2 regions of the Labrys sp. F242 genome follow, and region 1 is predicted to be linked to the other one. Evidence: riboswitches for the same ligand, from Rfam matches in the RefSeq annotation. Region 1 holds a riboswitch; the other holds the start of a gene.
What was found. Region 1 has a riboswitch for S-adenosylmethionine ahead of ACZYTC_RS10770 (O-succinylhomoserine sulfhydrylase). Riboswitches for the same ligand answer to the same signal wherever they lie in the genome.

Region 1 (4,410 bases):
CTCTGTCAGGCCCGCTTGCCGCAATTGCGAGAGGAAGCGGGCTCGCTTGGTCTGGGAGCCGATCACACCGACATAGGCAAAGCGGTCCGCTGCCAAGGCCGTCGAAACGATGGCAAGATCGAGCGCATGGCTATGCGTCATGACGACGATGCGTGCACGATCGGGCGCGCCGGCCAGGATCCGCCCGGGCTCCGCATCGCGGCGGAGCACGACATTCTGAGGCACGTGGCTCGGGAAGGCATCGGGCCGAGCATCGCACCAGACCACATCGATCGGCAGAGGCGCCAACGCCAGGATCAACGCCCTACCGACATGGCCGGCTCCGAACAGATAGAGAGAAGGGTTGGCGGGCTCCAGTCTTTCGAGCAGGCGCCCATCCGGCAGAAAACGGCTGGCCGCTTCCGCGGGCAGCCCTTGCGCCTCGGCATCCGTAGCCGGGCGACGCATGAAACCGCCCCGGTCCTGCGGCATACCGATGAGGACATGTCCCCTATTGACCGATGGCGCCGCAAGTTCGCTCAGCCAGACGAGATCGTCTCGTTCCAGGCGTTCCAGCATCAGGCCGACCCGGCCACCACAGCACTGGCCGAGATCAGGGCCCAGAGCCTTGTCCATGGAACGTAGACGGCGACCCTCCCCGGCGGAGAGGAGAGCCTGAGCTTCCGCCAGCACCTGCCATTCCAGGGTACCGCCCCCGACCGTGCCGGAAAAAGCCCCGTCCGCCCGCACGGCCATGCGCGTGCCCGCCTCGCGCGGGCTCGAGCCACGCGCGTCCATGATGGTGACGAGTACGGCGCGGCCGTCCCGCTCGACCATGGCTTTCAGCGTCGCGAAGATCCCCATCGCTCTGCCCGCACCCATGCCGGTTTAAGTACCAGCATGATAACGCTTTGGGGCGACCGCGCCAAAGTTCAATTCGGGGGCCGGTCTTCAGACCAGCCCGGACTCCTCCAGGGAGCGCGGTATTTCCTGGCTGGTCCGAGGACCAGCCTCCCGATTACAGTGCCTTGTCGAGCGCCTGCGTGAAATCGGCGATCAGGTCATCGGAGCTCTCGATGCCGGCCGAGAAGCGCAGCATGCCCTGGCGGATACCCATGCCCAGGCGCGCGTCTTCCTCGAAGCGCTGATGGGTGGTGGTCGAAGGATGGGTGATCAGGCTCTTGGTGTCGCCGAGATTGTTGGAGATGCGGGTGATCTTCAGCGCATTGGCAACCTTGAACGCCGCGCTCTTGCCGCCCTTCACCTCGAAGGTCACCAGCGTGCCGCCCGCCTTCATCTGGCGGCGTGCGAGTTCCACCTGCGGATGATCGTCGCGGAAGGGATAGATCACGCGCTCGACTGCCTTGTGGTTCCCCAGGGCATCGGCAACCTTTACCGCATTGGCGATCTGGCGTTCGACCCTGAGTTCCAGAGTCTCCAGGCCCTTGAGCATCACCCAGGCATTGAAAGGCGAGATCGAGGGACCGGTCTGGCGCAAATAGGTTTGGATATGGTCGTTGATGAACTTCTCGGATGCCAGGATCACGCCGGCCAGACAGCGGCCCTGCCCGTCAATATGCTTGGTGGCCGAATAGACCACGCAATCGGCACCGAGTTCGAGCGGGCTCTGCAGCAGCGGCGTCGCGAAGACATTATCCACCACCAGCGTGGCGCCGGCGCTCTTGGCGATCTTGGCTATGGCGGCGATGTCGAGAATCTCGAGCGTGGGATTGGTCGGGCTTTCAAGGAAGAACACCTTCGTCTCCGGCCGCACCGCCGCCTGCCATTGGGCAAGCTCGGTGCCGTCGACCAGGGTGGAGGTGACGCCGAAGCGCGGCAGCAGTTCCTCGATGACATAGCGGCATGAGCCGAACAGCGCCTTGGCGGCGACGACGTGGTCGCCGGTCTTGAGCTGGCCGATCAGGGTCGCGGTGACGGCGGCCATGCCCGAGGCGGTGGCGCGAGCTGCCTCGGCTCCCTCCAGTTCCGCCATGCGCTGCTCGAACATCGCCACGGTGGGATTGGAAAAGCGGCTATAGATGAAGCCGACATCCTCGCCCTTGAAGCGGGCCTCCGCCTGTTCGGCACTCTCGTAGACAAATCCCTGGGTGAGGAACAGCGCCTCCGACGTCTCCGCATATTGCGAGCGCAGCGTGCCGGCATGCACGAGCCGGGTGGCCGGGCGCAATTCCCGGGTGGAAGGTGCTGAAGTCAAAGGTTTGGTCATCTGCGGCAATCCCGATAGCCGCAAGTCGAGCGCCAGCGCTCTTTCCCACGGCCCTTTAGCGAGTTGTTTTACGTGGCTGCAAGCCGGCCGGCCCAAATCCACCACGACGAAGACTGTTGAGTAGCCCTACTCCCGGATGGCGTCAATGGATGGTTTCGTCTAGCAAGACCAGGAACCGCAATAAGCTGGCAGAAAAAAGCGAGAGCCATGCCCTCCCCGAACATCCCGCATCCCCCAGGCCTTCTGCACACTTTTGGCATCCTGCCCTCCCAGGCGATTGCTGGCCTGGTCGAGACGGGAGCCGTCCGCATCGAACAACCTCTGGCTTCGGATCAGATTCAGCCCGCCAGTCTCGATCTGCGCCTCGGCGCCAAGGCCTACCGCATGCGGGCGAGCTTCCTGCCGGGGCCGCGCAACACCGTGGCCGAGCGCATCAGGGACCTCGCCTTGCATGAGATCGACCTGACCAGGGGTGCCGTGCTGGAGACGGGCTGCGTCTACATCGTGCCCCTGCTCGAAAGCCTGCAAATGCCGGATGGCGTTCTCGCTTCCACCAATCCCAAGAGCTCGACCGGTCGCCTCGACGTCTTCACCCGTGTCATCACCGACCATGCCCGCGCCTTCGACCAGGTCGAGGCGGGTTATGACGGGCCGCTCTATGCTGAAATCGGACCGCGCACCTTCCCGGTGCTGGTGCGGACGGGATCGCGCCTGAGCCAGATCCGCTTCCGCCGTGGCGAAGCCCGCATCGACGATGCCTCCTTGCGCGAATTGCAGCGCCGCATGGGCCTGGTTTCGTCGCCCGACCCGGACATCGCCGGCGGTGTCGCCGTCTCCGTCGATCTCACCGGCTTCGGCGACGGTATCGTCGGCTACCGCGCCAAGCGCCACACCGCCGTTGTTGATGTCGACAAGCGGGCGGCCTGCGATCTGCTCGATTTCTGGGAGCCCATCCCTCATCGCGGCAAGAACGACATGATCCTCGACCCGGACGAGTTCTACATCCTGGCGTCCAAGGAAGCCGTGCATGTGCCACCGGAATTCGCGGCCGAAATGGTGCCGTTCGACCCGCTCGTGGGCGAGTTCCGCGTGCATTATGCCGGCTTCTTCGATCCCGGCTTCGGCTATTCGCCCGATGGCATGGAGGCGGCCCGGGCCGTGCTGGAAGTGCGCTCGCGCGAGGTGCCCTTCATCGTCGAGGACGGCCAGATCGTCGGGCGCCTGATCTATGAGCGCATGCTCGAACGCCCTCAGATCCTATACGGCTCCGGCCTCAATTCGAACTATCAGGGCCAGGCGCTGAAACTATCCAAGCATTTCAAATGAAGCTTTTCCTCTAGCTGGGGTCTCGCACCTTGAAGCAATTTGTCATCGCCGTTGCTGCTGGCGTTTCGGTTCTGACATTTCATGCCCCGCAAGCGCGGGCCATGGACTGCTTCGGTGGTTTCAGCTGCGAGGAAATCGGGGCGGCCGCATTCTCCTTCAAGGTGGTGCGTGACTGCCCTGCCCAATTTCAGATCCGCCCCAGTAAGAGGGACAAATTCGAGCGGGCGATGGTGGCGCTGCGCAATCGCCCCCTTGCCAATGTCACTGGTAATGAGGAATTCACCTCGACCCTACGACAATATGGTGCAGGTGTCTGCGAAGGAGCTGCACGAAAATTCAAGAATGGCTCGGTCGAATTCATCGAGCTGAAACCTCAGGCCAGACGCAAGTGAACCCAGGCGGGATGTTCTCGCCGGAGGTGTCGTAACGAGAAAGAGCGACCCGGCGGGCCGCCCTTTTGTTCGTTTGCGGATATGGTTGCGTCAGGCCGGCTTCGCCCGTCGCTCGAAGGAGACGACGAATTTGACGATCAGAAGGAAGGTGGTGGCCTCCACGGCGGCGACGATCCAAAGGCCCGTCGACATGGCGCCGGCATCCCTGAGATAGCCCATCAGATAGGGCGCGCCGAAGCCTGCGAGATTGGCAACCGAGTTGATCAGGGCGATGCCGACGGCGGCCGCCGAGCCGACCAGGAAATGGTTCGGCATCTGCCAGAACACCGGGATCGCCGACATGGTGCCGACCACCGCCAGGGCGAGCGCCCCTAGGGCAAGCGGCGCGCTGCCGGGTACGGCGAAACCGAGGATGGTGAGGCCGATCGCTCCGGCCAGAGCGGCCAGGCCGCAGTGATAGCGCACTTCATTGGCACGGTCGGAATG
Region 2 (4,410 bases), 960 kb from region 1:
CACGCACGCATGTTGCCCTAGACCATCTATGTCTCTCCCTCGGCCCGACAGCGACCTTTCACTATGATCGGGTGGGCTCGGCACTGTCTCGCCTATCGGATCGCCTTCGGTTCGACCTGCCGGTACCCCATCAGACCATCGCGACCGGGCTTTCGGCGCAGCTCCTGTTTCGGATCACCGATCCCGATAGGGTGAGAAATCTGCCATTCACCGGCATGAAGCAGACGCATTTTGTCGAGGTCGGGCGGACGTCCAGCCATCTCGTCATGAAATTGACCTGCGGCGGGGTCATCGGCTTGCCTGTCTACAGCAGAAGCTACGCCATCAGCGCGCTGGCGAGCATACTCAGCATCCTCACGCCCGATTGCGGGCTGACATTCGAAGATGTGGTCTGCGCCTGGCCTTGCGCCCGCGGCGTCAACGGCCCCAACAACGGCCAGATCGTCCGGCTTGGCGACAATGTGGTGGTTCGCTTCGGCGAAGGGGGAACCGGCATGTCCAAGATGGGCAGCAATGCCCAGACCATGCTCGATCTTGCAGGCATGACATGGCCGATTTCACCAGAGTTTCGATTGGAGCCCTCCCTTTATCGGCACACCATCATCGACCAGCGCAGGCGTGTTGCGAGGCGATTGGGCTTGCTTTGACGCCTGCAGAGGAACAAGCCCTCAGCTGCATTCGAGGCCTCGGCCCATGGCGCTGACCATCAGGGCGACCTGTTCGCGCAGATAGGGCAAGGGCAACTGCACCAGCTTGCCCTCCAGTCCGAGCAGCACCATGCCATGGGCGGCCGAGAAGAGAGGGCGGGCGAGAAGAGATCTTTCGGAAAGAGGCAGACCCGGCTGGAGCACGGCGAGCGGGGCTTCCAGATGCTGGAAGAGCGCATCCTGCTGGCGCAAATGGTCTTCCGGCAGGTCCTGGCCGTCCGGAAGGCGGAAGTCGAACAAGGCATGCCAGCGCCCGCCATGCTCGGCGGCGAAATCCAGATAGCCATTGGCGAGCGCGATCAAGGTGCGATTGGCGATGGTGCGCCGACTGCCACCCGCCTCGGCCTGGATCAAGGCCTATCTGGCCATGGGCACGGTGATGCTGATCCAGACCTGCGTGACGCCGATCAAGACCTTGCACGGACCAGCAGGAGGCCGGCCGGCTGCACAACCGCATCGAAGACGCCAAGACCGAGCAGTTGCTGATGCGCATGGATCGCGCCAAGGATTGAGGGGCTTCCGGGGGCGCGGGCACTTTCTTTAGCAGGATAAGCGCGGATTGGAGGGTCGATCTCCAGATCGACCTTCTTCCTTTCCTGCGCGACGGTACTTCCAAGATGGTGGATCTGGAGATCGACCCTCCAATCCGCGCCTAAGCGCCCGTGCACCCGAGAGAATCTCAGCGCCCCCTGCCGACTTCGCTCAGGTCATAGGATGTCGTCTGGTAGATCTCGTTGATCCAGTTGCCGAACAGGAGATGGGCATGGCTGCGCCAGAAATTGCGCGGCGGGAAGGACGGATCGTCATAGGGGAAGTAGTTCTTCGGCAGCTTGATCGGCACGCCCGAATCGACGTCCCGGAAATACTCGTCGGCCAGGGAGGTCGATTCATATTCGACATGGTTGAACAGATAGAGCCGGTTACCCTTTTGCTCGTGGATGAGGCACACGCCGGTCTCGTCCGAATCCATCAGGATCTCCAGCTCCGGGTTCTTGCGCACATCTTCGCCACGCACTTCCGTCCAGCGCGAGACCGGGATGTGGAAGTCGTCCGAAAAGCCGTTCAGATAGATGGAGGCCGGCTTGCGGTTGTGGTGCTGGTAGACCCCGAAGGCCTTCTCGGTCAGGTCATATTTGGGAATGCGGTGGAAATGCCAGATGGCGGCCATCGCGCCCCAGCACACGTTCAGCGTGGAATGCACGTTGGTCGTGGTCCAGTCCAGGATCTGCTCGAGTTCCTTCCAATAGGTCACGTCCTCGAAGGGCAGGGTCTCCACCGGCGCGCCGGTGATGATGAAGCCGTCGAATTTGCGCTCCCGCACCTCTTCCCAGGTTTCGTAGAAGGCAAGCAGGTGGTCCTCGGAGGTATTCTTGGCACGGTGGCCGCCGACGCGCACCAGCGAGAGTTCGACCTGCAGCGGCGTCGCTCCGACCAGGCGCGCCATCTGCAGTTCGGTGCGGATCTTGTTCGGCATCAGGTTGAGCAGGCCGATCTGTAGCGGGCGGATGTCTTGCCGGATGGCGGCCGTTTCCGTCATCACCCGCACCCCTTCGCTGACCAGGGTGGAGAAGGCAGGCAAAGTATCCGGAATCTTGATAGGCATGTTGCACTCGATCGACGTTGGGCCAGCCGGAAAGCAATGCGACAGGTCCACGGATGGAATGCATCCAGCGGCCCTTTAGCGAGTTGTTTAACGTGGCTGCAAGCCGGCCGGCCAAATCACCACGGGAGAAGAGGTAATCCTGGCGCGTGCAGAAATCAACGGGGAAGCTGACAGTGGCTGGTACAAAGAGGGGGATGAACACTTAGTTCATCATTTTTGCGCCAGCCCTTTTCAAGGCCTCTCGAATTGACGGGTCGTTGGGTAAATTTGCGAAGAATGGGCGCCCATCCACGAAATGTCCGGTTACGTATATTATAGATCCCATATCTCTATTCATTGTGTTTGCCCACATATTCTTTATTGTATTATTTTTCATGGCAATAACCAGGTCTTGATATGAGGAGTATTTGATTTTGCTATCGCTGGATGCTCCTAAATTATCTGTATTGTCCGGTTTCTGCCCTGGAATGACTGCCCGCGTTGCCATCAAGTACATCGTCACATGAAAATCGCTGAGACCGGCATCATGCAGAAGAATCTTCGCCTTGGCTTCGTCCCGTGAGACGCCAATGCCTAAGGCATAGAGCTGGCCCAACTTGACCTTCGCTTGTGCAGAACCATTGTCTGCCGCCTTGCGCAGCAATTCGACGGCCTGCAGGGGATCTTTGGGAACTCCACGGCCAGACAAGTACAAATCGCTTAGGGCAATCGCCGCCATAGCGTCGCCGTGGTCGGACGCTTTGCGGAGCCATGCGGCGGCCTGAAAGTTATCCTGAGTTACGCCTTTGCCTGCCATGTGTAGAAAGCCAAGTAACACTTCGGCTTGAGGCGAACCCTGTTGGGCAGCTTTTCGCAGCCACGACAAGCCTTTTTCGTCGTCCGCTGGACCACCTTCCTTCCTCAGGTAAAGCATGCCCAACTGAGCCTGGGCATGGGCATCGCCCCGGTTGGCAAGAGGCTCATAATAGTGGAACGCACCTGCATAATCCCCTCGAGCGATGGCGTCATCGCCATCATCAGCCTGGGCATAAGAAACGGGTGCCAATATGAGCGAGATCGCGAGAACCGCAGCGGTAAGATGTATCTTTGTTGTTCTGACCATTGTAGGCCGTATTTTCTACCAGGGCTCCTAGCGAAAATTATGCCTTTTTCCGATTTTTGCAAGAAGTTGCTCAGCATGAATGCATGCCGTTACATACAATTTTGTGATGCCATCCGATCGTTGGCAATTGGAACATATGGTTGGGGATAGGCCTCCTCGTCATAAGGCTCCCAGGCCTACTCCGCCGCCTCCTTGACGCCGGGCACATAGTTCAGCACCGGCGAGAGCCAGCGTTCGGCTTCCTGCACCGTCATGCCTTTGCGGGCCGCATAGTCCTCGACCTGGTCCTGCTCGATCTTCGACACCCCGAAATAATAGGCCTCGGGATGGGCGAAATAGAGCCCGGACACCGAGGCGCCCGGCCACATCGCATAGCTCTCGGTCAGGCGCACGCCGATGCGAGCCTCGGCGTCGAGCAGGCGGAACAGTGTGCCCTTCTCGGTATGGTCGGGCTGGGCCGGATAGCCGGGGGCGGGCCGGATGCCGCGATAAGGTTCGCCGATGAGCTGGTCGGGAGCCAGGTTTTCGTCGGCCGCATAGCCCCAAAATTCCTTGCGCACGCGCTCATGCATGCGCTCGGCGAAGGCTTCGGCGAAACGGTCGGCCAGGGCTTTCACCAGGATCGAGCCGTAATCGTCATTGGCACGTTCGAAACGATGGGCGATCGCTTCCTCTTCCATGCCGGCCGTGACCACGAAGCCGCCGAGATAGTCGCCGTGCCCGCTGGGCTCAGGGGCGACGAAGTCGGAAAGGGCGACATTGGCGCGGCCATCGCGCTTGGTGAGCTGCTGGCGCAAGGTGTGGAGGCTGGCGAGCTCCCGGCTGCGGCTCTCGTCCGTATACAGATGTATATCGTCGCCGACGGCGTTGGCAGGCCAGAAGCCGATCACGGCCTTGGGATGGAACCACTTCTCCTCGATGATGCGGGCGAGCATAGCCTGGGCATCGTCGAAGAGCTGGCGAGCGGCCGCGCCCTGCTTCTCGTCGGAGAGGATGGC

Region 2: linked by a shared signal. The riboswitch ahead of metA (homoserine O-acetyltransferase MetA) and the one ahead of ACZYTC_RS10770 (O-succinylhomoserine sulfhydrylase) in region 1 are both predicted to bind S-adenosylmethionine.

Annotation. Positions count from the first base shown of each region.
Region 1 is NZ_JBVASG010000001.1:2,283,470-2,287,879, forward strand. Features, by position in the region: gene xdhC (xanthine dehydrogenase accessory protein XdhC) at 1-843, opposite strand, end outside; gene ACZYTC_RS10770 (O-succinylhomoserine sulfhydrylase) at 998-2,206, opposite strand; SAM riboswitch at 2,242-2,321, opposite strand; gene ACZYTC_RS10775 (2'-deoxycytidine 5'-triphosphate deaminase) at 2,414-3,532, shown strand; gene ACZYTC_RS10780 (hypothetical protein) at 3,562-3,924, shown strand; gene ACZYTC_RS10785 (MFS transporter) at 4,015-4,410, opposite strand, start outside.
Region 2 is NZ_JBVASG010000001.1:1,322,232-1,326,641, forward strand. Features, by position in the region: gene ACZYTC_RS06145 (hypothetical protein) at 1-647, shown strand, start outside; gene ACZYTC_RS06150 (TetR-like C-terminal domain-containing protein) at 669-1,061, opposite strand; gene metA (homoserine O-acetyltransferase MetA) at 1,387-2,310, opposite strand; SAM riboswitch at 2,366-2,443, opposite strand; gene ACZYTC_RS06160 (tetratricopeptide repeat protein) at 2,513-3,412, opposite strand; gene metH (methionine synthase) at 3,589-4,410, opposite strand, start outside.